DNA from 2 places in the Candidatus Enterococcus lowellii genome. Region 2 is predicted to be linked to the other one. Evidence: predicted binding sites of a transcription regulator. Region 2 holds the regulator's gene; the other holds the start of a gene.
The links. Region 2 encodes CtsR, which represses protease genes until heat stress. Its sites were predicted from a motif close to TTGGTCAAAAAAGGTCAAANA; they were not measured.
Positions count from the first base shown of each region.

Region 1 (15,338 bases), 1.3 Mb from region 2:
TCTGCCATATCGTAGCCTAAGATTTCACTCGCCTCAGCAAATGTTTGACGAACAATTTCTTCCTGATCGAATAATTCTTGTCCCATGCCAACATATTGTGCACCTTGACCACTAAATAAAAAAGCTGTCTTCATGTTTCTCTCCTTTAAATTCCCGTTGATATTTGAGGATAAGTATTCGATTCATATCTACTCAACGTTGGATTTTCTATATAAAAGGAAAGGCTAGGCTTTTGGCCCAGCCTTAAAAATTAAGCTTGTTGTTGTTCTACGTATTTCACTAAATCTTCAACAGTTTTGATGCCGTCTTCAACTTCGATTTTCACGTCAAATTCGTCTTCAATTTCGTTGATGATTTGGAATAAATCTAAGCTATCTGCTTCTAAATCTTCTTGGATGTTTGTAGTTAATTTGATTTCTTCTTTATCTTTACCTAATTCTTCTGCTACGATTTCTTGAATTTTTTCGAATACCATGTTTATATTCCTCCAATTGTTTTGTACATTTTTAATTTTATATGACTACAGGTTTACAAAGTCAGCAACACGGTTCCCCATGTTAACCCACCACCAAAACCTGAAAGTACCACTTTTTGGTTGCTACCTAATGTTAAGACTCCTGAGGCAATGGATTCATCTAATAACAACGGAATTGTTGCTCCAGATGTGTTTCCATATTTATCCATATTTTGTAAGAATTTCTCTCTAGGAACTTTAATTTTCCGCGCAATTTTATCTAAAATACGCGAATTTGCTTGATGAAGTAAGAAATAATCAATTTCTTCTTTCTCTTCACTAATAAGCTCATCAATTGCCTTTGCTACGTCACGTGTCGCAAAATCAAAGATGTCTCGTCCAGCCATTGTTAAACAAGAACTCTGACTAGTATTCACTGATCCATAAGGACTATTAATCGCACGATAACCAGAAGTCAATGACATGCCTCTTGTACCATCTGCATGTAAGCTTTCTTTTAAGAGGTGTTGTTGTTCTGTTGCTTCTAATAAAATACCACCTGCTCCGTCACCAAACAATACCGCTGTTGAGCGATCTTGCCAGTCTAAAACTTTCGAAAGTACTTCGCCGCCAATAATTAATCCTTTTTTTGAACCTGTACGAATCATTTTTTCACCCATCGACAACGCATAGACAAAGCCGGCACACGCTGCACTTAAATCAAACGCTAACGCATTTGTCGCACCGATTGCCCCTTGCACCATACATGCCACAGAAGGTGAATTGTAATCTGGGGACATTGTTGCAACAAGAATAAAATCCAATTCCTCTGGAGCTGTACCGCTTTTTTGTACTAATTGCTTAGCAACATGGATACATAGATCAGAAGTATTCTCGTCTGTCGCAATATGTCGTGTTTTTATTCCTGTGCGAGAATAAATCCATTCATCGCTTGTGTCCATGATTTCTGCCAACTGATCGTTCGTTACAATTTTTTCAGGCACGTAACTGGCTGTTGCAGTAATCTGTCCAAAATTTGTCATATACATACGCTCACTTATATTCTTGTAAGAATTGATGAAGATTATCCAACGCTTTTAATAAAGCATGTTGTTCCTCTTCTTCCATGTTTACCAAAATTTCTTTAATCATTTGACTATGAAAATGTTGATGCACACGATACAATAATTTCCCTTTTTTTGTCAACGATAATTTGACAACTCGTCGATCATCTTCGCTACGAATTCTTTCAACGTAACCTTTTTTCACTAATCGGTTAATCGCGATGGTCAATGTACCCACTGTAATTGAAAGTTCTTTTGCAACTTCAGAAGTTGTCTTTTTTTTGTACATACCAATCGCTTCGATTGTGTGCATTTCGGTAATCGAAAGGTCATTGAATCGTGATTTTTTCAATTCTGATTCTTCGATTACTAAAATGTCATTAAAGACATCCACTAGTAAGCTATTAATTCTTTCAAAATCTGGTTTCATTGCTTCACCATCCGAATACTTTGATTATCAAATCATTTGACAATCAAACTATAATTCATATTTTTTAGAAAAGCAAGAGTATTTTCAGTTTTTTTTAAATTTCCATCTTATTTTCTGTAAATATAAAAAATATTCCCCTTTCAAATACTTTGATTTTCAAAACAATTTTACCATATTTATTAAAAAAATACCTTAATAACTTTATTTCCACTTGTTTTAATTTGAATTTTCTGCTATCTTCGAGTCAAATCTCCTTATAGAAATGGCGTGAAATCAACTATTGGCTAATTTAAAAGAAAAAGTAAAGATTTTACCAACCACACCTGGAATTTATCTCATGAAAGACCAATATGATGAGATTATTTACGTTGGAAAAGCCAAAAATTTAAAACAACGTGTCCGCTCTTACTTTCAAAAAAATAGCCAGCACTCAAAAAAAGTGCTGCGCATGGTTTTTAATATTCATGATTTTGATATTATCCAAGTGGATACCGAACTTGATGCCTTATTACTTGAGTGCCAATTAATTCAAACGTATCATCCATTGTATAACCAACAAATGAATCATTCGTTACGTTATAGTTATGTGACAGTTTCTCCAAAGGGTATTGAAATCAATTCAATGGTTTCTTCAAATAGTCTAGGCCCTTTTCGACAATATAAAAAAATTCCGATAGTAAGTCAAGTTCTGAGTGAAATTTATCAAATGCCTTGGGTCAACCACATTACAATGCATGCTTTGATTAAACAATTACCTGAAATGCAAAAAATCCCATTAAATCAACGGTTAAATGAAATTACCGCTTTTTTTCAAGGGACTGAGCAAAGCTATCTTCCTTGGATGGAACAACGAATTTCTTATTTATCTGAACACTTACACTTTGAACTCGCTCAAGCTCTAACCGAACAGCTTAACATATTAAACTATTTTTTCTTACAAAACAAAGAACTCGTGCGTTTTTCACAACAAAAAAAACTTATTTTTTCACTACCGTTAACTGAAACAACAAATAAATATTATCAAATTTCTTTTGGTCAAATCATTCATACGCAAATTCTCTCATTAAATGAAGCATTTCAACCAATTGAAAGCAGAGTAAAACCTTTCAGCTTAACGAAAACAACCATTGACCCCTTACTAATTTTAATGAATTATATGAAAAAGACATCTAAAAAGGGCTAGCATTTCGCTTTTTCCTTTTTAGACGTCTTTTTACTATTGAATTAAATCGTAAATTTCCATTGCAACAATATCAACATTATCAAATTGATACGGCTGATTAGATTCAGCTTCCGTTAATTCAAAGGTCTCTGTCGAGTTGTCATAAGTGACGATACATTTTTCAACGCCTTCTTTTTCAAAACGACGAACTTGTACCTCACTGTCTTGCGCTTCAATCATAGCTTCAAGACGTTTGATGATAGCGACTAATTGCGAACTTTTCATTCGTAGTCCCTCCCTTTTTTCATTTCTGTTACATTGTATCAAATGACTGGGTTACGTGCATTGTTTTTGCAAAATTTTTTTAAATTTTAAGATTTTTTCCCATCTTGCCACCAAAGTTTAATTAATGCTTGTGTCCCATCGTCTCCATAACCAGCCTTTTCTAGTTTTTCATAGAGTTGTTCAGCCAAAGTTGTACTTGGCAAGTCGATTCCCATGTTATTTGCTTCATCTAAAGCAATTTTCAAATCTTTAACAAAATGTTTTACAAAAAAGCCTGGGGAATAATTTTCTGCCAAAATGCGTGGGCTATAATTAATCATTGACCAGTTAGCTGCACTTCCACCAGCTAAGGTATCCAATATTTTAGACAAGTCCAATCCTGCTTGATTTGCATAAACAAGCATCTCTGTCATCCCGGTCATAGTACCAGCAATCATAATTTGATTGGCCATTTTAGCATGCTGCCCCTTTCCAGAGCCTCCATGCAACATACATGTTTTACCAAATTGTTCAAAAACAGGTAGGACATTTTGATAAGCGGCTTCTGAACCGCCAGCCATAATTGTTAGTGTTCCATTTTTTGCGCCTAAATCGCCACCAGATACTGGTGCATCTAAACTTTCTGCCCCGTTTTCATTTGCAGTTTGGGCAATTTTAACAGCTAAAGAAGGTGTACTTGTTGTTAAATCAACTAAAATTTTTCCCTTCACATCGGTGGCAAAAATCCCTGTGACAGCATGATAATAGGTTTCTTCAACATCGTGTGGATAGCCTACCATCGTGAAAATCAATTCACTTCCTTTTGTTACTGCTTTTGGTGAATCTTGCCACGTAGCACCTTTTGCTATTAGATCATCAGTTTTACTTTTTGTTCGATTGTAGACAGTTATATCATGACCTGCCGCTATTAAATGTTCTACAATCGCATGTCCCATGACACCTGTTCCGATAAATCCAATTTTCATGTCGATTCCCCCTCAAAAAAAGTTCACGTTTTTAGTATACGCTAAAAACGTGAACTTGAATATAATTTATTCTGAAGTTCCTTTAAATGATCGTAAACGTGTTTTCAATTTATCCATCGTTTCCGTCAATTCATTTTCTGAATGATTTTCTTCATAAAAAGTAATCATATCGTTATAAAATTCAATTATAGCTTTTCCAAAATATTCGGCAGAAATTTCATACATTTTTTGATCTAATATTTCTTGATTTTTCTGAATACCCGCTTGAACATACTCAATAAAACAAGAAGCAAAATCTTCATCTTTTTCAAATGTGACACCAAATGAGGCATCGCTAATTAATGTGTTCAAATAATCATTACCTTCAACAACCATTTGTGTCCCTGCTGCCATTGCTTCAGTATAGGTCAATCCTTGTGTTTCTGAGGTTGATGCACTAACGAAATAATTTGCAGCTTGATAATATAAGGCCACTTCATCATTTGGTACCTCACCAACAAATTGAACATATTCCATTAAACCTTTTTCGGTAACTAGTTCTTCTAATTCTTCTTTATACGGACCTTTCCCTACAATAACCATTCGGACATTCGGCAAAACAGCGAGTACTTCTGGTAAACCTTGAATAATTGCTTGAATATTTTTTTCATAAGATATACGGCTTAACGATAATACCATCAATTCTTTTTCTGTAATGCCCAATGCTGTACGCAAGTCTTGTTTCATTTCTTCTGTAATATCAGGTCGTTTAAACTTCTCAATTTCAATCCCTGTCGGAATAATTCGCATTGGTGCTACGACGCCATAGCTTTCTAGCTTTTCAATTACACGTTCGCTTGGACAAACTACACCAGTTGAGTGATTGGCAAACAATCGAGAAAAATATTTTACATGGACTGGACGAACAACTTTTCCCTTTGCAATATAATGTAGATAATCTTCATACATAGTGTGATACGTATGAATAACTGGTATACGCATTTTTTTACCCACCATCTTACCTAAAAGACCGGCACCGAACTCTGTGTGGGTATGAATTAAATCCAACTCTAATTCTTTGGCAATCAAATAGGCATACCACATGCCACGTACAACAATTCGGCGATCTTTAAATGAAATAAAAGGTACACTAGGCATTCGAATAATTCCTTCTTCAAATTCCGGTGCATTAGGATCCGTGGTCGTAAAAATAAATACCTCGTGTCCCATTTTTTCCAATTCATCTTTTAGTGTCCGAATAGATGTAGCAACACCACTTACTTGAGGCAAGTAAGTGTCTGTAAAGAACCCAATCTTCACGACATTCCCTCCAAACTCCGACTGTCTACTGCACTCCCCTTCAGCACAGTTTCATAGACTTTTTTTAATTCTGTTCCTATTTGCTGAATACTTTTTGATTGTGCTGTTTCATAGCCAGCTTTCGTTAAATCTGGCACTTGTTTCTCAACAATTTCTTCAATTTTTTGACAAAATTCTGCATTCGTTGTTCCCATATAAGCATTATAATCTTTTTTTAACCAACCTTCATATACAGGGATATCTCGAACAAGCACATTTTGATGACTTGCTAATGCTTCTAATACTACAATTCCTTCTGTCTCTTCATAGGAAGGAAAGAAAAATAAATCAGCATTGGAATACGCCCCTTCAATAATTTCTCCCTTAATATATCCTGGAAAAATTACATTGTCAGGGTGATTTCCTTTAACAATCTCCCGAATATCTTTTGGAATGGTATACATCGGAGTATGCCCAAACCAAATAAAGGTATATTGAGGCAACTGTTTAGCAATTTCGATAAAATCAGTCAAGCCTTTGCGATGGAAATATAAACCTACAGAAATAATCACTTTTTGTTCTGGATCCAATTGAAAGAATGCTCGAAACTTTTCTTCTTTCTTTTTACTTACTTGATATTTATCTAAATCAATGCCGTTAGAAACCACACTAATTGGTCGACGAATACCATAGCCTTCTAAAATTTTTTTAGCATAAACAGTTGGTGTAATTAAATGGTCACTATGAGAATACAAATAAATTAAATATTTTTTATATAATGAAGCCACTTGATTTGACCCAATAAACGAATTTCGAAAATCTTCAGCATTTGAATGTGCGTGATACACGACTTTTTTACCATTTTTTTTAGTACGACGAATCATCTGACGACTTTTAAAGCCATACGTATTAATGTGTAAAATATCATAATCATCGTTAGCATTTATTGTATAATCGACGCCTGCACATGTTAATGCTTTTTTTTGATGTTCAAAGGCGCGACCGATACCAGATTTTTCCAGCATTCGTTCTCCTTCAAAATAAAGAAGTACTTTCAAAAAAGTCTCCTCCCTTGTTATGTTTATTATTCAGTATATCATAGCCCCACCTTAGAATACTCCAACTATAGTCTTAGTTTCCAGACTATTTTTACACTTTACTTTCAAAAGACTGTCAATTCAAGCTTTTTATTTTTAGTATTACAAAACTGTTCGTTTATTTTCATGAATTTTTATAAAAATAACTAGTTTATTTTAACAATTCATGATACGGTGAATATACATTTTGGAGGTGTTTTACTTGAAAGTTATCGATATGCACTGCGATACAATTATGCGAATTTTCACTTCAACTGCCAATTTAGCTGAAAATAATTTACAAATTGATTTAGAAAAAATGAGACAAGGTGATTATTTATTACAAAATTTTGCTATTTTTTTAGACAAAGAAGCTGAAGACTCTCCCTATCAAACAGCTAAAGCAATGATTAATTGCTTTTATCAGCAAATGGAACAATATTCTCAAATCATTCGACCTGTGACTCGTTATGAAGAAATCATTCAGAACGATCAGCAGCATATCTTAAGTGCCTTATTAACAATGGAAGAAGGTGCACCTCTTGAAGGCAATGTCGAAAAGTTAGCTGAATTTTATCAATTAGGTGTCCGCATGCTGACTTTAACTTGGAACTATACCAATGAGATTGGTTTTCCTAACGCACGTTATTGGAATTCTGAAACACAGACACTTTCATCTCAACAAGGATTAACCAAAAGAGGCATTGAGATTGCACAGGCAATGAACGAATTAGGTATGATTATTGACGTTTCACATGGATCGGATCAATTAGTTGAAGACGTTCTGACACATACCACCGCACCTTTTGTAGCCAGTCATTCTAACGCTCGAGCATGTTTCCCGCACTTTCGTAATTTACCTGATTCGCTAATCAAAAAAATTGCTGACCGTGGTGGTGTGATTGGCTTGAATTTTTCTGAAGATTTTTTAAGAACCCGACAACAAAAATTACCACTTATTAATCAGTTAGTGACACATGCTATTCATATGAAGAATATTGGTGGAATTGATGTTATTGGTTTTGGTTCTGATTTTGATGGGATTCCAGTTAGCCATGAATTACCTGATGCAACCATTTTCCCTACTATTTATGATGCTTTTCAAAAAGCTGGATTTACTACCTCAGAAATTGAAAAGATTTTTCATCAAAATGTGTTGCGTTTATATAAAGAACTATTAATTTAACACTTTCTTATGCAAAAAGAGTCTAACGGCAATTTCATTAGATTCTTTTTGCAATTTCAATACAAATTATTGGTCACTCCATACTTCGCTAATCCTTATAACAAAAAAGTGATAGACCTAAAATAAGACCTATCACTCTTTCATATTTAAAATTCACTCCAGCTATCATCATCTGTTTTGTCAGAAATATTTTTCTTTTTATCTTCTCTTTTCTTTTTCTTTAATTCTACTATTAAAGAATAGATGGCAACAGCAGCTAATACAATTAATAATATTCTAAAAATAAAGAAAAACATATCTACTCACCATCTGTCACAACAGCATTCGCACCATTGACTGTAACCCAGCCATGTTCTTTGCGAGCTTGTGCTTCTTCATATTTAATTAGATTTTCAGTTACAGATTCAGCAATTTTTTTATTTGCTTCTGCCTCGGCTTCGGCTTGTTTAGTAATTTCATAAGCTTTAGCATCTGCTTGAGTTTTCTTTGTTTCAGCATCTAATTTAGCTTTTTCGTTTTCTTGCCCAGATAATACAATCGCATCAATTGATTTTTGTGTTTCTGCATCAATTTCAGGAACCCCTACCGTTACATCTTCCACAACAAATCCTTTTGTTTCAACTGACTTAGAAAAATTCGCTAATAAATTTCCTTCTGCTTCAGAAGATTTACCAGATAAAATATCTAAAATAGTATATTGAGAATAAACTTCTCTTGCTTCTTTTTGTAATTTTGATTTTAACCAGCCTTCTTCAATATCTTCTGAAGTAATGTTACCAAATTCTTTATACATTGCTGATGTTTTAGTCGGATCGATTTTATAATCATATTTAATATTTACAGAGGTCTTTTTACCATCTGATGTGGCAATTGAAACACTTTCTGCTTGAATTGTTTGTAAGCGAATTGGATATTGTGTTACTTTATCCAATCCTACAAATTTAATTCCTTGTCCTAAGGTTTCGTCACGTACACCGCCATTAATAGAATAACGCACCCCAACATAACCGTTTTCAATCTTTTCAAAAAAAACAAAAGCCCCTGCAATCACCGCTCCTAATACCACAACTGCCGTCAGACTTGTTTTAATAGCTTTGTTTGTACCGGTTTTATTTACTCCAGCTTTTTTCATCTTATTATCCACTCTTTCTTATTTAGTTGTTGTTTTAATTATTACATGTTTTTTTATTTCTATCAATTGATTATTTAAAAACCAGTCTAAAGGCTGAGAAATAAAAAAACATCCCATCTCTAAAGACAGGATGTTTAAAATTAATTTTTTAATGCTTATTCAGCAACGTATTCTTCAACTAAAGCAACGACTTCTTCCATTGTGTCGCAATCTTTAAGCGCACGATTTGCAAGTTCTTGCATTTTAGTAGTGTCTAAACGTTTCATTAAGCTACGAGTTTTTAGAATAGATGTTGCGCTCATTGAGAACTCATCTAAACCAATCCCCATTAATAATGGAACAGCCATTTGATCGCCGGCCATTTCTCCACACATACCAGCCCATTTACCTTCAGCGTGTGCTGAATCAACCACGTTTTTAATTAAACGTAAAATTGATGGGTTATATGGTTGATACAAGTAAGAAACTTGTTCGTTCATACGGTCTGCTGCCATTGTGTATTGAATCAAGTCATTTGTTCCAATACTGAAGAAGTCAACTTCTTTAGCAAAACGGTCAGCTAAAACGGCTGCTGCAGGGATTTCAATCATGATACCTACTTGGATACCATCAGCAACTGCGATACCTTCGTCAACTAATTTTTGACGTTCTTCGTCATACATTTTTTTAGCAGCGCGGAATTCTTTCAGCGTTGCAACCATTGGGAACATGATACGTAATTGTCCATGAACAGAAGCACGTAACAATGCACGTAATTGTGTACGGAACATGCCATCGCCTAATTCAGATAAACTGATACGTAATGCACGGTATCCCAAGAATGGGTTCATTTCATGTGGTAATTGTAGATATGGTAGTTCTTTATCGCCACCGATATCCATTGTACGAACAACTACAGGTTTACCATCCATGCCTTCCAATACCGCTTTGTAAGCTACATATTGGTCTTCTTCAGATGGGAAATCTGGAGCATCCATGTATAAAAATTCTGTACGATAAAGTCCAACAGCTTCAGCACCATTGTTATGGACACCAGTTAAATCTTTTGGTGTACCAATGTTTGCTGCTAGCTCAATGTGTTTACCGTCAGCTGTAACAGTTTGGGCATTTTTAAGTTTTTCCCATTCTGCTTTTTGTGCAGCGAAAGCTTCTCCAGCTTTATGGAATTCTGTAGCTTGTTCTTCAGTAGGATTGACGATAACATCGCCTTCGATACCGTTAACAGCTATAATATCACCTGCTTTTACTTTTGCAGTAATATCTTTTGTCCCCACAATTGCTGGAATCTCTAAAGAACGAGCCATAATCGCTGAGTGAGAAGTACGTCCACCAATATTAGTTACGAATGCTTTAACGAAATTACGATCTAATTGCGCTGTATCACTCGGTGTTAAGTCATGTGCAATCACAACAACTTCTTCATTAATCATAGATGGATTAGGTAAAGTTACTTGCAATAAATGTGCTAATACACGCTTCGCAACGTCACGGATATCCGCAGCACGCTCTTGCATATAAGCATTATCTTCCATTGCTTCAAACATGCCAATGTACATGTCTGTAACTTCTTTTAACGCAGATTCAGCATTAACTTTATTGTCTGAAATATTTTGCTTAATTTGACCAATCATTTCTGGATCGCTAAGAACCATTAAATGAGCGTCAAATACTTGCGCTTCTTCTTCGCCTAAAGCTTGAGCAGCTTTATCACGAATTTGTTTTAATTCTTCAGTAGATTTAGCTAGTGCATCATCTAGACGAGCTTCTTCAGCAGATATGTCTTCAACTGTAACTTTTGTAAAAGTTAAGTCAGGTTGAACTAATAGGTATGCCTTCGCAACTGCTACGCCATCACTTGCCGCAATTCCCTTTAGCATTTCAACCATTATTCAGACAATCCTTCCTTTTGCATTGTTTCAACGATAGCAGCAATTGCTTCTTTTTCGTCAGCACCTTCTGCAGTAATTGTAACGTCAGAACCTTGACCAACGCCTAAAGACATAACGCCCATGATTGATTTAAGGTTAACTGATTTACCTTTGTACTCTAAGTTAACATCAGAGTTAAATTTGCTCGCTGTTTGAACTAATAAAGTCGCTGGACGTGCGTGAATTCCTGTCTCAGCAATTACGTGAAAATCTTTCTTTTCCATATTATCAATCTCCTTTAGTGATATCTAAATTTTTTGTGAGGGCTTACTTTTGTCAACTCTTGTCTAACAGACAGAATTTAACCACCCTTTCAATTGTTAAGATTACCATTTTTTTGTTAGTTAGACAACCGTTTTCCCAAATAAATCATCAAATACTTACGAAAATTACTTTTTATTTCGCATCCATTTCATAGCGATAAATTATTTTCCCATTTAAACCAGCTTCCCCAACAAAGGATGTGCGGTCTTCTCGATTAATCCACACTTCACGAAACAAAAAAAAATCGTCTCTTTCTATTACAATTTCTTCAATCTCTCCATTTTGCAATTTATCTAATAAATCAACATAAGGGTTGTTTTCCATAGTTAAGCTCCTTTATTTAATTGTAATTCTTCTACCTTAAAAATTATAATTCTTTTTAAGAAAACTGCAAATTCAAATACTTGCACATCATTAAAAAGATTGTATAATAGTGTTAAAGGTCAAAGTTGGTCAATGGATTAATTGCCCTTCTTTTCCTGATTACTCACTACAAAAGACAAAACTGTATGAAAGGTCGTGAGACACTATGCTTTGCCAAAACTGTGGAAAAAACGAAGCGACAATTCATTTATATGCAAATGTCGGCGGACAAAGAAAACAAATTGATTATTGTCAAAGTTGTTATCAAAAAATTAAAGGTCAACAAACAACAAATGCGATGCCTCAAGATCCATTTGGCTTTGGTAGTCTAGATGATTTGTTTAGACAAATGTCTCAACAAATGCAACAAGGAACTCCTTCCTATAATCAGACGCCTCCTACCCAAGCAGGTGGAAATCAAAATAATTTTAATGGTGGGCAACCACCTATCAACAATACACCTGGAATTTTAGGTGAATATGGTATTAATATTACGCAACAAGCTCGAGATGGTGAAATCGATCCTGTTGTTGGTCGCGATTCAGAAATTAAACGTGTCATTGAAATTCTCAATCGACGAACAAAAAACAATCCGGTATTAATCGGTGAACCAGGTGTCGGTAAAACAGCTGTTGTTGAAGGATTGGCACAAAAAATCGTCGATGGTGATGTTCCTCAAAAACTTTTGGATAAAGAAGTAATTCGTCTAGATGTTGCTTCATTAGTTCAAGGAACAGGTATCCGTGGTCAATTTGAAGAACGCGTCCAAAAACTAATTGAAGAAATTAAGCAAGCGGAAAATATTATCCTATTTATTGATGAAGTGCATGAAATCGTAGGTGCTGGTAGTGCTGGGGATGGTAACTTGGATGCCGGTAATATTTTGAAACCAGCATTAGCTCGTGGCGAAATACAAATGGTAGGCGCGACTACACTTAGTGAATATCGTATCATTGAAAAAGATGCTGCGTTAGAACGTAGAATGCAGCCTGTTCGTGTGGACGAACCATCTGTTGAAGAAACAGTTACCATTTTAAAAGGTCTCCAACCACGTTATGAAGATTATCATCATGTAAAATATACAGATGAAGCAATCCGTGCTGCGGCTGTTCTTTCAAATCGTTATATCCAAGACCGTTTCTTACCAGATAAAGCAATCGATTTATTAGATGAATCTGGTTCAAAAGAAAACTTAACTATTCAATTTGTTGATCCAAAAGTTATCGATAAAAAATTAGCAGATGCCCAACAACAAAAACAACTAGCTTCTCAGGAAGAAGATTTTGAAAAAGCAGCTTATTATCGAGACCAAATCAATAAATTACAAAAAATGAAAGAACGTCAAATTACTGAAGAAGAAACACCTGTAATCGATGAAAAAACTATGGAACAAATCGTTGAAGAGCGGACAGGTATTCCAGTCGGTGAACTAAAAGAAAAAGAACAAGCCCAATTGAAAAACTTAGCCATTGACTTAAAAGAACATGTGATTGGTCAAGATGAAGCAATTGATAAAGTAGCCAAAGCGATTCGTCGCAATCGTGTCGGTCTTGGCAAGAAAAATCGTCCGATTGGCTCTTTCTTATTTGTAGGTCCAACCGGTGTCGGAAAAACAGAACTTGCCAAACAACTAGCTTATGAAATGTTTGGTTCAGAAGATTCAATGATTCGTTTTGACATGTCGGAATATATGGAAAAACATAGTATTTCTAAATTAATTGGTTCCCCTCCTGGTTATGTTGGTTATGAAGAAGCTGGACAATTAACTGAAAAAGTGCGCCGTAATCCGTATAGTCTCATTTTATTAGATGAAGTAGAAAAAGCTCATCCGGATGTATTGCACATGTTCTTACAAATCTTAGATGATGGACGTTTGACAGATGCTCAAGGACGCACAGTCAGCTTCAAAGACACATTAATCATTATGACAAGTAACGCTGGGTCAGGCAAAGTAGAAGCCAATGTAGGTTTTGGCGCTGCTCGAGAAGGCATCACTCGTTCTGTCTTAAATCAATTGCATCATTATTTCACACCAGAATTCTTGAACCGTTTTGACGGTATCATTGAATTCAAAGCGTTGAGTAAAGAAAATCTATTGAAAATTGTTGCGTTGATGTTAGATGAAGTAAATGGCATGTTAGAACAACAACATTTACACATCGATGTCACACCAGAAGTGAAAGAAAAACTCGTAGAACTGGGCTTTGATCCAGCAATGGGTGCTCGTCCACTACGTCGAACAATCCAAGAACAAATTGAAGATGGGATTGCCGAATTCTACCTCGATCATCCAACCGAACATTCACTTGAAGCAACTTTAAATGATGAGGGTAAAGTAATTATCGCAACAAAAAACGTTGTCGTCGATGAAAAAGAATAAACTAGATTTACTATCTAAAAAAAAGTTGGTCAAATATCATTTTTTGACCAACTTTTTTTAATTTTTTAAGAGATAATACTTTCTATTTCTTTGAAAAGAAAATATAATTATCCTATAGACAAGAGAATGTGAGGTGAGCGATATGAAGTTGGTAAATGTAACAAACAGCCACTCTCGATTAGTCAAACAACAACTCGAGAATACCGATGCTTCATTAGTTAAAGTTTTCACTGCTGGTAATACCACTGTTATTTATACTGAAGCACCGCTCCATAATGAAATTTTAATTGTAAATAATAAGAGGAAAATCCATCCAGAAGAAATCGAAGAAATCAAAAAACACTTTTTAGCTAAGATTCCTTCTGAATTGTACTCTGATAAAGATATAACCATTATTGAAGACAATGAGTTTATTGAAATATCGATTCCTAAAGCGTTACCTGTAGAATAAAGAAAAAATATCCAAACTATGGAGAGATTGTACATCATCTCCTATAGTTTGGATATTTTTATTCATAAAATCCTTTAAGTTCAGCAATTTCTTTATTATGCTTTGGATAACCTTTATCTCCTAAAACCATCACCGCAAATTCTAAACGTTCTTTTCTTCGCGGACTATTTTCTACGATGTGTTTAGCGATTGCTCGTTCATACCCTTCATGCTCCAAATCGGTGATTAATTGATAATAATTTGCAATATTTTCTTTTGCCAAACGAACTGCCTGAGCTTTTTCCATATTCGACTCTTTCAGGTAGCTCTGGAATAAATCATAAATTTCTTTTGAATGAGTAGCACTATATTTATCTTCTTCATTCATTTGTTGAAACTCTTCTTTATTCCAATATGAATCTTTACGAACTTTTTGTGCGAATAAATCATTTAATTTATATCTTTGAATAAAGGTTTCGATTGTCTCATTCACAATTTTTTCTGCTTCTTCAATGCCATCAATAGTTGCAGGGTCTAGGCTATTAGAAATTTCTTTGCCATTAAAAACAATAGTTACTTTTAATTGATTCATTACTCTGTTCACTCCTTTAACGTTATTTTAGAATATTTGTGGCAATGTCGCAATGAATGAAAAATAATATTTTCCCTTTAAGTTCCCTAGCTACTTTTTGTTCTCTCTATATAATGTAGTTACTTTTACATAAACACAAAGCCCCCTTTATGCCTAATCAGACATAAAAGGGGACTTTAATCATTTTTCAGTAAATATTTACATCAAACTCTTCAATTTCACATCTGGATACTTGTCGGCAAACCAACGCATCGCGAATTGGTTTTCGAACAAAAACAATGGTTGATCAAAACGATCTTTTGCCAGAATATTACGACTAGAACTCATTTGAAAAAGTTGATATAAAAGG
Region 1 covers NZ_CP147251.1:2,408,305-2,423,642, forward strand. The annotation lists gene fabD (ACP S-malonyltransferase) at 1-134, opposite strand, end outside; gene DOK78_RS11675 (acyl carrier protein) at 251-475, opposite strand; gene DOK78_RS11680 (beta-ketoacyl-ACP synthase III) at 529-1,497, opposite strand; gene DOK78_RS11685 (MarR family winged helix-turn-helix transcriptional regulator) at 1,508-1,948, opposite strand; gene DOK78_RS11690 (GIY-YIG nuclease family protein) at 2,286-3,131, shown strand; gene DOK78_RS11695 (YkuJ family protein) at 3,165-3,395, opposite strand; gene DOK78_RS11700 (NAD(P)-dependent oxidoreductase) at 3,482-4,360, opposite strand; gene DOK78_RS11705 (glycosyltransferase) at 4,427-5,659, opposite strand; gene DOK78_RS11710 (glycosyltransferase) at 5,656-6,696, opposite strand; gene DOK78_RS11715 (dipeptidase) at 6,929-7,900, shown strand; gene DOK78_RS11720 (hypothetical protein) at 8,047-8,196, opposite strand; gene DOK78_RS11725 (SPFH domain-containing protein) at 8,199-9,032, opposite strand; gene ptsP (phosphoenolpyruvate--protein phosphotransferase) at 9,188-10,918, opposite strand; gene DOK78_RS11735 (phosphocarrier protein HPr) at 10,918-11,184, opposite strand; gene DOK78_RS11740 (hypothetical protein) at 11,357-11,548, opposite strand; gene DOK78_RS11745 (ATP-dependent Clp protease ATP-binding subunit) at 11,754-13,967, shown strand; gene DOK78_RS11750 (DUF1827 family protein) at 14,110-14,418, shown strand; gene DOK78_RS11755 (hypothetical protein) at 14,477-14,989, opposite strand.
Region 1: DOK78_RS11745 (ATP-dependent Clp protease ATP-binding subunit) is a predicted target of CtsR. The motif match lies at 11,664-11,684, and genes of this name have one in related genera.

Region 2 (15,338 bases):
ACGAAATGCAAATTCGTTGGTTAACTTTTTTTGTCTCGTTGCTTGCCGATCCACCTTTTCATTTTTCACCCATCGATTGGTGGCATCGCTATGAAGAAATTTGTACCATTCGTCCACTCTGGTTAGAGATCTGGCAACCACCTAAAACTGCCTATTATCAGCCAACATTCCAGTTAAATGAACGCGGCAGTATGTTTTTATGGCGACAATTAATTGGGTTAGAACCACTCTGGATGAAAAAAGAAATGGCTGAGACACTGTCTTTTGCTTTATACGCACATACCAACCTAAATCCTATTAATTTTAGTGAGGTACTGCAAGAACTTCATCGCATTCATTGCTGTTGTTCTTTATTCAGTGGTACATTATTTTTCCCACCAATTGCTGTGTCAAAAGAAGCGCACTCGTTGACGCAAAGTTTCCGTTTATTATTGCCACAATATAATGATTTGTTAACAGAACATCCTGAATTACCAATGTTGTATCAAGGGGTTTTAGAGAAATATTATTTTTTAGAACGTGGACTAATGATTTCAGAAGAATAAAAAAAATGACAAAAAAAACTAAATTCATGTAATGTACGAATGAAATGCAGCATGATACTATTTTAGTGTAGAAAAAGAACACTATTATAACTTTTACTTTTCTCTACAACTTGACCTCTAAACATTTAGAGGTCATTTTTTAGTTAAGTTCACTAAAAATAAGCCGCTATCTTGTTCTAAAAACAAACTAGCGACCTATTTTCATCCTAAGTAATCACTCAGTAACTACCTATCATTTACCGATATCTCTCAATAAAATATTGATTTATCAACATTTAAAAAGAAGTAAGCACCTCGGAAATACCAAGATATTGCCTAGGACTCTACTTTTTCTATTGTCCAAGTAATTCTTTGACACGCGGTACAACTTTTTCACCATATAACTGAATCGTACGGAAACGATCTTTTTGTAATTGTCCCCCAGCACCATAAACCAGGTCAAAACGATTAACTCCCACTGTTTGAATCATATGAGCAATTTTTTGTGCGACTGTTTCAGGACTACCTACATAATACGAACCTTCTATCACTTCAAAATCAAAACGCTCCCGAGTCATTGGTGCCCAACCACGTTCAGAACCAATTTGATCCATCGATTTTTTCATGTATTTCCAAGCAATTTCTTGTGCTTCTTCATCCGTCTCAGCAATTACACCATGCGAATGCATACCTACTGGATGATTAGGTTGACCAAATTTTTTCGCCGCTTGTTGGTATAAATTAATATACGGACGGAAACGTGCTGGTTCACCACCAATAATAGCTAGCATGACTGGAAAACCATATTTTGCTGCTCGAATAATTGAATCGGGTGAACCACCTACGCCTACTTGAACGTCTAATCTTTTTTCCGTTTTTGGATAAATGTGAACATTAGTTAGTGATTGGGTAAAGTTGCCTTTCCAAGTGACGGATTCATTTTTTAATAGTTCATTAAACATTGCGATTTTTTCTTCAAATAATTCATTGTAATCATTTAAATCATAACCAAATAACGGGAATGATTCTGTAAATGAACCGCGTCCTAAAATAATTTGCGCACGTCCATTAGACAATGCATCAACTGTCGCAAAACGTTCAAATACTCGTACTGGATCGTCTGAACTTAAAACTGTTACACCTGTCCCTAAAATAATATTATCTGTGACAGTAGCTAACGCAGCTAAAACAGTATCTGGACTGGAAATTGAATATTCCTTACGATGATGTTCACCTAAAGCAATCACATCAATTCCTAGTTGATCTGCCAGCTTCCCTTCTTCAACAATCATACGTAACGATTCTGCGTAACTCAAACTTTCTTTGGTTTCATCGTGATACGCAACATCACCAAATGTGTCTAATCCAAATAGAATCTTATTTTCATTCATTGTCATATCTCTAACCCCTTTTAATCTTTTCTTCCTTTAACTATAACTAATTTTTCAATAAAGCCAATAAATATGCTTACTAATTGTAAGTCAATCTCGGAATATTGTTCAAAACTAATCTTTTTTGTTAGACTAAAGACAAGATGGATGTTAGATTAGTCACTTAATTTAGGAGGAATTTGATATGCCTTGGAGTATGCAAGATTATCCGGCTTCAATGAAAAATCTAGAAAAGTTGACCAGAAAAAAAGCCATTGCAATTGGGAATGCTTTATTAGCAGATCATTATCCTGAAGAGCGTGCCATTCCAATTGCGATTAGTCAAGCAAAAAAATGGATAGCTGACGCAACCGAACAAGAACGACATGACTTTGCACAGGAAAAAAATCCGACGAAAACCGACAAACATGAGGCAAATCCAGAAAATGCACGATTATTAGACGCAGCCGTTACGGTGAAATACCAAGATAATGAATGGCTTGTTATTTCTGAAGGTGCGAAACGAGCAAGTGAACGTTTCGATACTAAAGAAGAAGCCATTAAACGTGGAAAAGAAATCGCTGATAACAAAGAGAGCCACTTGAAAATCTATAAAATGGACGGTAGTTTACAAAAAGAGCAATCGTTTGAATAAAAAAATCGCGTAACCTAATTATTTGGGTCACGCGATTTTTATTTATACGTTTTGCAACACTTTATCTGTCTTTGGTTCTTTTACGTTTAAGGTAATTGTTCCTTTTGACGCACCAATTGTTACTTGGTTGCCTAAATGTATTTGTCCAGAAAGTAAGGCTTCACTCAAGCGATCCTCTACTTCTTTTTGCAATGCACGACGGATTGGACGAGCACCGTATTCTGGATCAAAACCAGCTTTACCAATCACATCAAGTGCAGCTGGCGTGATTTTTAATTGAATGTCTTGTTCTGCCAAGCGTTTAATAATTGAACGGCTCATGATTTTCACAATCTCATGAATTTCGTCTTTATCTAATGAACGGAATACCACTGTTTCATCAATTCGATTTAAGAATTCTGGTCGGTAAGCTTTCTTCAACGCTTCTAAGATACGTTTTTGCATTGCGGTATAGTCTTTAGAAGCATCTACTACATTAAAGCCGACATTTTTCTCTTCACGTAATTCTGTGGCACCGATATTGGAAGTCATAATCAAAATTGTATTTCTAAAATCAACCCGACGACCTTTAGAATCGGTTAAATGTCCATCATCTAAAACTTGTAACAAAATATTAAAGACGTCTGGATGTGCTTTTTCAACTTCATCTAGCAAAATTACTGAATACGGTTTTGAACGAACTTTTTCAGTTAATTGTCCACCTTCATCATAGCCGACATAACCTGGAGGTGACCCAATTAAACGGCTTGTACTATATTTTTCCATAAACTCTGACATATCTACACGAATTAAGGCATCTTCGCTACCAAACATCGCTTCGGCTAAGGCTTTAGCTAATTCTGTTTTACCAACACCAGTTGGACCTAAGAACATAAAGGAGCCGATTGGACGATTCGGATCTTTCAAACCACTACGTGCACGGCGAATGGAACGAGAAACAGCTTGTACTGCTTCATCTTGACCTACCACACGTTGATGTAAGATTTTTTCTAAATCTAACAAGCGTTCACTTTCCTTTTTCTCCATTTGTTGTAATGGAACACCTGTCCATTGTGATACAACGGCTGCGACATCTTCTGCTGTCACGCTGTTTTCATAACCAGTGGCTTCTTTAACTTCTACAAAAGTTACTTCAGCCAAGTTTTGGCTAACTTCTTTTTCACGATGGCGTAAACGTGCGGCTGTTTCAAAATCTTGTTGACGAATGGCAGCTTCTTTTTCTTCTGCCAATTTCATTAATTCTTCTTGCAATAATGCCGCCTCAGAAACTTCATCTGCTTTATCCAAACGAACTTTTGCAGCTGATTCATCCATTAAATCAATCGCTTTATCTGGTAGTTGACGCGAATTAATGTAACGAACCGATAGTTGAACTGCTGCATGGAGCGCATCATCAGTAATTTCCACACCATGATGTTCTTCATAACGAGGGCGCAACCCTTTTAGAATTTCTTCTGCTTCTTCTGGAGTTGGTTCATCGACTTGTACTCGAGCAAAACGACGTTCAAGTGCTGAATCTTTTTCAATATATTTTTGATATTCATTTAACGTTGTTGCACCAATGGTTTGTAATTCACCACGGGCTAAGGCTGGTTTTAAAATATTCGATGCATCAATCGCACCTTCTGCTCCACCAGCACCAATTAATGTGTGTAATTCATCAATAAAGAGAATGATTTGACCATCTTGATAAATTTCATCAATGATTTTCTTCATGCGATCTTCAAATTCACCACGATATTTGGTACCTGCAACTAATGCACCCATGTCCAACATCATCAGACGTTTTTGCTGCATGTCTTTTGGTACTTCACCATTTACGATTTTTTGTGCTAAGCCTTCCGCAATGGCAGTTTTACCAACACCTGGTTCGCCGACTAAAACAGGATTGTTTTTGGTACGACGGCTAAGAATTTGAATCAAACGTTTGACTTCTTTGCTACGTCCGACTACAGGATCTAAGCGTTGTTCACGAGCTAATTTCGTTAAATCGCGAGCCAATGAATCTAAGGTTGGTGTCCCTTCTTGTTGCGGTTGTTGACGTTGTTGCGGGCGACGTCGGCTTGCATTGCTTTTTGATTGTACGCCCATTTTTTTCTTCAATAGTTGGCGCATTTTTGCCAAGCTCATTCCTAAATTCAACATAATACGTGACGCTAAAATTTCTTCATCACGTAATAAACCGAGGAGTAAGTGCTCCGTGCCAATTTGTTGGGCACCCAAACGTTTTGCTTCATCGCCAGCATAGGCAAAAATTTGTCTTGCTCGTGGAGAATAGGGTAAAAAGCCCCCTGTTGGATATTCTTTCATTGAACCATAACCGGTTAAATGTTCGATTTCTTCCCGAATATCATTTTCATTTACACGCATTTCGCGCAATGTTTTGCCGGCAATGCCATCTTGCTCGATAATTAATGCTAATAAAATATGTTCTGAACCTACAGATTGATGTTTAAAGTATTTTGCTTCTTCTTGAGCAATGGCCAGCACCGCTTTTGCTCGTTGTGTAAATAGTTCATCCATCGCACTCACTCCTTATCTTCATAACTTAATCGTTCTAAAATCCCGTGCATAATTGACGCACGAATGATATTTTCTTCCGCTGATTTTCCTAAAACGGCTTTGCTAATTGTCGTCAGTAATAAATTACCTTCTCGTTTTGACAGAATACCTTCTTCGTATAACTTCTGAATAATTGATACCGCATCTTTTTCAGAGATTGTTTTATCAAATAATTGATTGACTTGTTCTAAAAAATGATGATAATTCGCAATTTGAATTTTCTCAATTCGAATATAGCCTCCACCACCACGTTTACTCTCAACCGCATACCCACGTTGAATAGTAAAGCGAGTATTGATGACATAATTGATTTGCGAAGGTACACAGTTAAATAAATCTGCCATCTCTGCACGACGAATTTCTATCATTTCACTTTCCTCAAGAATCTTCTTCAAATATGCTTCGATTAAATCAGAAGTATTTTGATGACCCATTTAAACGCGACCTCCCTTGACTAATATTGACCTTAATTATAGCGAATTTTCAGAAGTTTGAAAAGAAGAAGGACTCTAAAGAAAAAAGGATAAAACAAAAGTTTAAACTTTCGCTTTATCCTTGCCCTTATTATTCATCTGTGGATGTTTCGCCAGTTACATTTGAACTCTCAGAAGTTGTCGTCTCACTGCTTTCTGAGTCAGAGCTAGAAGAACCATCGTCTTCTTTCCCGCTAGAAATAATTAGATGAACTGTCTCGTCTTTTTCTACAGAGGTTCCTGCAGAAGGATCCATTGAGATTACCCGTCCTTTATCTACAGAATCACTATATTCTTCTGATGTGGATACAGAAAGGTCTTGGTTTTCTAATAAAGATTTTGCAGCCGATTCAGTCATATCTGTCACATCTGGTAAATCAATTGTTTCAGGTGGCTCTGGACCTTTACTAATTTCTAACGTAATGGTCACATCTCCTGGTGAAATATCTGAACCAGCTTCTGGTGATTGTTTGACAATAGTGCCTTCCTCATTGTTGCTATAGACTTCACTAATATGCACTGAGTTATTGCCTAAACCAGAAGCATCTAGTTCACTTCGGGCATTGGTTTCTGTGTAACCAATTAAGTTAGGCATCTTCACTGTTTCTGGCCCTTTACTGATTGTCAACGTAATCTCTGTTTCTCCAGGAATAATATCAGCATTGGCTTCTGGTGTTTGCTTGATAACTAGACCTGCACTCATGTCACTAAATTCTTCGACAATCGTTACTGAATTATTCCCTAGACCATAATTCGTCAACTCTGCACGAGCATCACGCTCTCCATAACCGTATAAATTCGGCATCATGACAGGTTCTGCTCCTTTGCTGACAGTTAATTCAACTTCTGTCTCTTTAGGAACAACTTCTTCACCTTCTGAAGGGGTTTGGTCCATAATTTCATTAGCAGGTGTATCATTATCATAAACTTCTTCGATTGTTATTTGACTCTCGTCAAAACCAAGTTCTTTTAATTCTGCAATCACTTTATCTTTTTCTTGGCCAACGTAATCTTTCATTGCTACTTTTTTACTACCGGTACTAATATATAAGAGTACTTCTTTAGTTCGTTTAATAACCGCGCCTTCTTCAGGATCAGTCTTCACTACATGATTTTCAGGAATTTGATTACTTGGAAATTCTTTGGTTTCTGTGGCTACTTCAATTCCGGCGTCATGCAATGTTTCCCGTGCAGCCGCTTCTGTTAAACCTGCGACTTCTGGAATAGTTACTTGATTGCGCCCACCGCCAAATACTAAGTAATAAGTCAAACCCGCTACTGCTAAAAAGAGTAAGAGAGGTAAAAGCAACCAGCGTTTTCTTCTCTTTTTCTTCACCGGTACTTGCGGCTCTGGTTCTGGTATTTCTTTTTTAGGAGTCGGCATTTCTTTAAATGAATCCGGCATCGGCGTGTCTTCTGAAATAGGTGTTAAAATTTTGGTTTCATCCAACATCGCATGTGGTTCCCATAATGGTTCATTTAAGCGCTCTGGAGAAAGAGCTGTTTCAATGTCACGACGCATTTCATCGGCTTCTTTGTAACGATCACTTTGTTCTTTCGCAGTGGCTTTTAAGACAATGTTTTCAAGTGATTGCGGGACTTCTTTATCGTAAATACGAATCGATGGAATTTCATCTTGAAAATGTTTTAAAGCAATGGTTACTGCTGATTCACCATCAAATGGCACTCGACCTGTCAACATTTCGTACAAAATGATTCCAATAGCATAAATATCGGATTGATTCGTTGCCATGCTACCACGTGCTTGTTCAGGTGATAAATAGTGGACAGAACCAAGCATCGTATTGGTTTGCGTAATCGATGTTTCTGATAAAGCAATCGCAATCCCAAAGTCCGCAATTTTAACCACACCATCTTCGTTAATCAAAATATTTTGTGGTTTTAAATCACGATGAATAATCCGATGTTGATGTGCCAAAGCAACAGCTGAAAGAATTTGTTGCATAATATCCACAATTTCTGGATATGGAATAGGGTAGCGGGTTTGGATATAACGTTTTAAATCCATGCCTTTAACATATTCCATGACTAAATACTGCATATTGTCTTCTTCGCCTACATCATAGACAGAAACAATGTTAGGATGTACAAGTTCGGTTGCAGCTAGTGCTTCTCGCTGAAAACGACGAATAGCATCAGTGTCTTCTCGAAAGTCGTAGCGTAGGACTTTAACGGCTACTTCTCGATCTAAAATCAAGTCACGCGCTAAATAAACATTTGCCATGCCACCGCTACCGATATTACCTAAAATTAAATAACGACCGCTTAGTTTTTTCCCCGTCTCAATCATTGACTGACACCTCCAAGGTCCATCAATAATACCGTGATATTATCTACGCCACCACGCTCATTTGCAGCATCAATTAAACGTTCAATTGCTTCATCTAAGCAAGCGCTTGTTGCAATATATTCATAAATCAATTCTTCGCTGACCATATTTGTTAAGCCATCCGAGCATAAAATTAAGTAATCATTGTCAGCGATAAAATGCGTGGCAACATCCACTTCCACGGTTCCCGGCATTCCTACTGAACGAGTAACTACATTTCTGCGAGGATGATTAGCAGCCATTTCCAGCGTAATTTCCCCTGATTTTACCAAGGCATTCACTAGGGAATGATCTTCCGTTAGTTGAATTAGCTCATTTTCACGTAATAAATATGTTCGACTATCCCCTACGTGTGCCAAGGTAAACTGATCGTCTAAAATGACAACTGCTTCCAATGTCGTTCCCATTCCACTTAATTCAGGTGTAGCTTGTCCTCGTTGATAAATCGTTTCATTTTCAGCTTGAATGTGCTGAATTAGCCACTGGGCAGCTTTTTCACTATCTGAAATATCTGAGGCTTGCCATTTAGCGCCTATCTCTTCTACTGTATCGTGGCTGGCAACATCCCCAGCTTGATGTCCACCCATGCCATCTGCTAATAATGCTAACGTATATCCTTTTTGATTGGTAAATACGGCAGCGTAATCTTGATTAGTATTACGCCTTTTTCCTACATCACTTTTATAACGAATCTCCATATTTTTCACCTCATCATTTTTTGCGTAAACAGCTGATAAAAAATCCATCTGTCATATACTGGTGCGGATAAATTGTCAGCATCTTGTTCTCAATACTTGGTTTTAACACATCATTCACTGGAATATCAACTAATGTGAATTCTGGATGCTTTTGTAAGAAACGATAAACGACTGCCTGATTTTCTTCTGGTGCAAATGTACACGTACTATAAACTAACAAACCATTAGATTTCAAGGTAGGGGCGACACTTTCTAAAATGGCCAATTGAATCTCAGGTAATTTTTCAAAATCAGCTGGTTTTTTATTGTATTTAATATCCGGTTTGCGACGCATTAGTCCTAGACCTGAACATGGAGCATCCACTAAAATACGGTCAAATGTTTCTGACGAAAATTCTTCGGCTACCTTGCGAGCATCTAATTCTAACGCACGTACTACATCGGCAACGTGAAGACGTTCTGCATTTTCTTCAATTAAAGCTACTTTATGACGATGGATATCTAATGAAGTCACCATCCCACCTTTTTGTGCTTCTAAAAAGGTAGCAATATGTGTCGTTTTTCCACCAGGAGCTGCACAAGCATCTAACACTTGGTGGTTTGCTTCGATTTGCAAGGCTGGTGCTACTAGCATGGAACTTTCATCTTGAACAGTTAACACGCCTTCTTTAAATAAACGACTCCCAGCAATAAAGCCTTTTTCTGCAATGATGCCATACGGTGAAACACTGCTGACTTTTGCCTCGATACCTTCTTCAATTAATACTTGAACCACTTCTTGACGCGTCATTTTGCGAGTGTCCACCCGACAACTCACATGACTGGCTTCAAATAGAGATAAGCCTAACTGACGAGTACTTTCTTCGCCAATTTCTTTCACTAATTTTTCAACTAACCATTTAGGCATACTAATTTCTGTCGCTAAACGATCGATTGGGTCTTTAATCGTGGTTAATTCAGGTATTCCTTGACGTTGCACATTGCGTAAGACGCCATTTACAAATTTCCCAATTCCAATGTTCCCGCGCACTTTTGCAATTTCAACTGCTTCGTTTAAAACAGCATGACTGGGAACTTTGTCTAAATAAAGTAATTGATATAAAGAAAGCTGTAATAATAATTTCACCCAATCATCCACTTTTTTCGCTTTAGCAATAAACGGTTGTAGATAAAATGAAAGTAATAATTGACGACTAACTGTGCCATATACTAATTCAGTGAGTAAACGACTATCTTTTTCATTTAATTGACCTCTATTAATACTCTCACGCAATAATAAATTTGAATAAGCGCCCCCTTTTTGTACACGCTCTAATGCATCTAGCGCGACAAAACGGACGGTCTTTTTGACATTGTTTTTCATGTTACTTCACCTGTTGCCCAACTGCGACTTGTTGCCCACTACCATTTAAAAAAGCACTAATAAGTTGTTTGCCTTTGCCAGCTGGTTGTAACTCATTAATCGCTAATACTGTCTGCTTACCACAAGCAATCCAAAGCTCTTTTTTACTACGATGGATAATTGTTCCAGGTTCAGCCTCGGTTGTTTCATCCAAAGGGGTAACTGACCATAATTTCCAGCGTTGGTCTTCATACATTGTAAACGCAATGGGCCATGGACGCATACCACGAACTTGACAGTCAATTTCTGTGGCAGTTTTATGCCAATCAACAGCTTCTTGCTCACGAGTAATATTAGGTGAAAATGTCACTTGTTCTTCATCTTGCGGAATTGGTTTTAACGTTCCATCCAAAATTTTTGGTAAGGTCTCTAATAACAACTCTTTTCCCAATAAACTCAATTTATCAAACATCATTCCTACGTCATCTTGATGAGTGATTGGTAGACTAGCTTGAGAATAAATGCCACCTGCATCCATTTTTTTAATCATTTCCATAATCGTTACGCCAGTTTCTTTTTCACCATTCATAATCGAGTAATGCACAGGTGCACCTCCACGATATTTAGGCAGTAATGACGCATGGACATTAATTGCGCCATGAGTTGGAATTTGTAATAAACGTTCTGGTAAAAATTGACCAAAGGCTGCCGTAACAATCAAATCTGGTTGTAATTCATCAATTTTTTCCATTTCGGGTGAACCTGAAATTTTCTCAGGTTGTAAAACCGGAATAGCTAAACGGACAGCTGCTTCTTTTATAGGTGTGGGCGTAATGATTTTTTTACGTCCAACAGGGCGATCTGGTTGGGTAACTACTGCTACCACTTCATAGCCATGCTCCACAAGTCCTTCTAAGATTGGTACTGAAAATTGGGGGGTACCCATAAATACAATTTTAGTCATGGTCATGCTCCTCTACATAAGCTTCTAATTCTTCTTCGGGAATTCGATCAATCATCGTATCAATAAATAATTTACCGTTCAAATGGTCAATTTCATGTTGAAACGCACGCGCTAAATAGCCAAACGCTTGAACTTCCATTTCAATTCCTTCACGGTCATAATAACGGACAGTAACTTCTTCAGCACGTTCCACCGTTCCATACATATGCGGAATGCTTAAACAACCTTCAACATCGATATCGCTGCCTTTTGCTTCGACGATTTCTGGATTAATTAGTTCAAATAACTCACCCTCTTCAACTTCCACTACGGCTACTTGAATATTTTTACCAATTTGTGGGGCAGCAATCCCAATACCATCATGTGCTAACATTGTTTCATACATATCTTCTAGTAACTGCACTAATTCATCCGTCACCACCGTAATCGGTTCGCATGGCTGGCGGAGCTTTTCATCAGGGTTAATAATAATAGGATATCGCATAATTTCTCCTTTAGTTTAAATAAAATTAAGTGGTTCATTGTCAATTGATACATAAAGATTTTTACGCTGATCTTTTTGGCTTTCTTCCAAAATTTCACGCAACAAGCCTTGCAGCAAGGGTTCTCTTTTATATTTGATAATAAGTTGGTAATGGTAACGATTTTTCACTCGTGCCACACCACTAGGAATGGGGCCTAATAAAATACTTTGCGGACTCAATGTTTGTCTAACCTGTTGTGCAATTTGAAACATTTTTTTGGCAACCACTTGTTCTTCAGGATGGCTACAAGAAATTTTCACTGTAAAATAATACGGTGGATACCCGCTTTGATGACGCATTTGCATTTCTTTTTGATAGAACTGTTCGTAGTCTTGGGCTTGCGCCAATACAATGGCATGATGGTCGGGATTGAAGGTCTGAATGATGACTTCTCCTGCTTTTTCAGCACGACCAGCACGACCACTCACTTGCGTTAACAATTGAAAGGTTCGCTCACTCGAACGAAAATCAGGTAAATTCAATGCCGTATCCGCATTTAACACACCCACCAACGTAATATTAGGAAAATCGAGCCCTTTGGCAATCATCTGTGTTCCTAGCAAGATATCTGCCTTTTGTTCTCCAAACGTTTGTAGTATCTTCTCATGAGCACCTTTGCGACGAGTCGTATCAACATCCATCCGGACGATACGTGCTTCTGGAAAAAGAGCTTGCAATTCTTCTTCAACTTTTTGTGTTCCCGTACCATAATAGCGAATCTTATTACCACCACAATCCGGGCAACGATGTGGAATCGCTTCTTCATGTCCGCAATAATGGCAGCGCATCGTTTTCGTATCCATATGTAAAGTTAAAGAAATATCACAGTTCGGACAAGGCAGAACATACCCACAATCACGACACATAACAAAAGAAGAATATCCTCGACGATTTAATAACAAGACAATTTGTTCTTTTTTTGCTAAACGATCGGTAATTTTCTCTTGTAAAATTCGAGAAAACGTACTGGTATTTTTTTGCACAAATTCATCTTTTAAATCCACTACTTGCACGCTTGGCAATGTCGCATTTGGATTTGCTCGTTGACTCAAATGTAACAGGTGATAGACCTTTTTTTGTGCCCGAGCACGTGATTCCAAAGAAGGGGTGGCGCTACCTAAGATTACCGGACAGTGATGGTATTTCCCACGCCAAATGGCTAAATCACGCGCATGATACCGCGGAGCTTCCTCTTGCTTATAGGAAGCTTCATGTTCTTCATCAATAATAATCACACCGATATTTTCCAAAGGGGCAAAGATAGCTGAACGTGCTCCAACCACTACTTGCGCTTCTTTTCGTTCGATTTTACGCCATTCATCGTATTTCTCACCATAAGATAAGCCACTGTGTAAGACTGCTACAGCTTCGCCAAAACGACTCTTAAAACGTTCAACCATTTGAGGCGTCAACGCAATTTCTGGCACCAGCATCATCGCCGTTTTACCTTGAGCTAATAAAGAAGCTATAGTTTGCAAATAAACTTCTGTCTTCCCACTTCCAGTGATTCCTTCTAATAGGAAAACATCAGACTTCTCCTGCGTGGCTGAAGATAAAATCGTCTCTACGGCTTGTTGTTGCTCATTATTTAAAGCCAACGAATGGGTCTGTTCGAATGTGCGATGCTTGTAAGGATCTCGATAAGCTTCGACCTCTTCGAAGACTAACCAACCATTATCAACTCCTTGATTTAAAATCGAAGTTGTCAGTCCCTGTTCTTTATAAAACGAAATGGGTTGGGTTGGATGCTCTACCAATAATTCGACTAGCTGTTTTTGACGTTTCGCTGTTTTTTTGATGGTCTCTATCACGCTTGAAAGTCGGTCGGGATTAATCAAACTTTTCACATAACGAATGGTTTTTACTTTATTTTTATTTTTTACAACGTACTGAAGCTCAACAACATTTTCGGCACGTAATTTTTTGAATTGATTTAATAAGCCGAGTGATTCTACTTCTTGCCAAGCGAGTGATTCACTCTCTGAAAAATACGTATGAATCGGATGATTTCGGTCGATTAACACGAAATTTTTTTGATATTCTGCTTTCATAACACTAGGTAGCATCGTTTGAAAACAGGTAATTTTAAATGCAAAAGTGGTTTCTTTCATATAATCAGCTAATTGCAGTAATTCCTGATTTAACACTGGAGCTAAATCCAAGGTACGAATAATCGGTTTTAAGGTGGTTTCCGCTTCTGTATCTAATAACCCAGTCACAAACCCTTGAATATGACGATCCGAATTACCAAATGGTACCTCGACGCGCATGCCAACTTCAATGACTTCTGCTAGTTTATCTGGTACAAAATAAGTAAAGGGTTGATCTGTCTGCATTGTCGGTACATCGACAATGATTTCTGCTAGCAATGACCTCGTCCTCCCTTCATGGTTTCCTACATTTTACTAAACTTGACAAGTTTTGTCTGTAAAGCAAAAAAAATTTAACTTTTACAACCAAAAGGAGTCTGGAATATTTCTTTTCCAGACCCCACACTCATTATAATTTTTGTTCTTGGCGAATACGTGCTTCTAATTCTTTTTGTTCTTGTTCTTTTTGAGCACGACGTTCTTCTGCTTCCATTTTCAAACGTGCGCGTTTTACTTCTGGATGTGGATCACTGATAACTGTCTCAGCTTCGATTTCTTCTAATGCTTGACCCACGCTTTTTACTGAGTCAAAATTATCTAAGGTCGCTTGTGCGCCAGCGTCTAATTCATGCGCACGTTTACTAGCTAAAATAACTAATGAATATTTTGAATTCACACGATCCAACAATGAATCGATTGATGGTTTTAACATCATTATTTCTACAACTCCTCTAACATTTTTCTATATTTTCCAATTACGCGTTCTACGCGGAAGTGTTCGCTTGAAATGATATCTTTAATTCGTTGTACGGCTAAAGGAACTTCATCATTGACTACGGCATAATCATACAAGGCCATCATTTCAATTTCCTCACGAGCAATCCGCATACGTTCATCAATAACTTCGATTGAGTCAGTCCCACGTCCAGTAATTCTTGAACGTAATTCTGTTAAATCTGGTGGTGTTAAGAAAATAAACACTCCATCTGGCACTTTCTCTTTTACTTGTAAGGCACCTTGTACTTCGATTTCTAAGAAAACGTCTTTTCCTTCGTCTAGTGTTTTTTGCACATAAGACAATGGCGTACCATAATAATTTCCTACATATTCTGCATACTCTAGCATTTCACCAGCAGCAATTAGTTCTTCAAATTCTTCATGACTGCGGAAATAATAATCCACACCCTCTACTTCTCCGATACGTTTTTTACGTGTTGTCATTGAAATAGAATATTGAAAATCGTTATCTTCACTATCAAATATTGCTTTACGTACTGTTCCCTTACCAACGCCGGAAGGTCCAGATAATACGATTAATAATCCTCGCTCTGTCATATTGACGTCCTTTCACTGTTCGATTTGCTTAACGTCTATTTTGCACTTTTTTTCAACAACTTTCAAGAATTACTTTATTATAACGAGAATTTTATTAAAAAACTACTTAAATGCCCGTATAATCGAGTGATTTGACTATTCCCTTACTCCACATTTTGCACTTGCTCGCGAATTTTTTCAATAATTGTTTTCATTTGAACGACTGCATTTTTAATAACAATTGGACTTGATTTCGAACCAATGGTATTGACTTCCCGATTCATCTCTTGAATCAGAAAATCTAATTCACGACCCACTGGTTTGTCTGATTGAAGCATGGTTGCCATTGATGCTAGATGAATCGTCATTCGGTCTAATTCTTCATGAATATCGCCACGCTCCAATAAGATAGCCATTTCGGTCAACAAACGGTCTTGATCAATTGTGGCACCCAACCAGTCCGTTAATTTCT
Region 2 covers NZ_CP147251.1:506,493-521,830, reverse strand. The annotation lists gene DOK78_RS02480 (helix-turn-helix domain-containing protein) at 1-545, shown strand, start outside; gene DOK78_RS02475 (LLM class flavin-dependent oxidoreductase) at 878-1,921, opposite strand; gene DOK78_RS02470 (DUF2188 domain-containing protein) at 2,100-2,549, shown strand; gene DOK78_RS02465 (ATP-dependent Clp protease ATP-binding subunit) at 2,592-5,072, opposite strand; gene DOK78_RS02460 (CtsR family transcriptional regulator) at 5,078-5,545, opposite strand; gene pknB (Stk1 family PASTA domain-containing Ser/Thr kinase) at 5,676-7,895, opposite strand; gene DOK78_RS02450 (Stp1/IreP family PP2C-type Ser/Thr phosphatase) at 7,892-8,632, opposite strand; gene rsmB (16S rRNA (cytosine(967)-C(5))-methyltransferase RsmB) at 8,646-9,995, opposite strand; gene fmt (methionyl-tRNA formyltransferase) at 9,997-10,938, opposite strand; gene def (peptide deformylase) at 10,931-11,422, opposite strand; gene priA (primosomal protein N') at 11,438-13,798, opposite strand; gene rpoZ (DNA-directed RNA polymerase subunit omega) at 13,962-14,267, opposite strand; gene gmk (guanylate kinase) at 14,273-14,887, opposite strand; gene DOK78_RS02415 (YicC/YloC family endoribonuclease) at 15,031-15,338, opposite strand, start outside.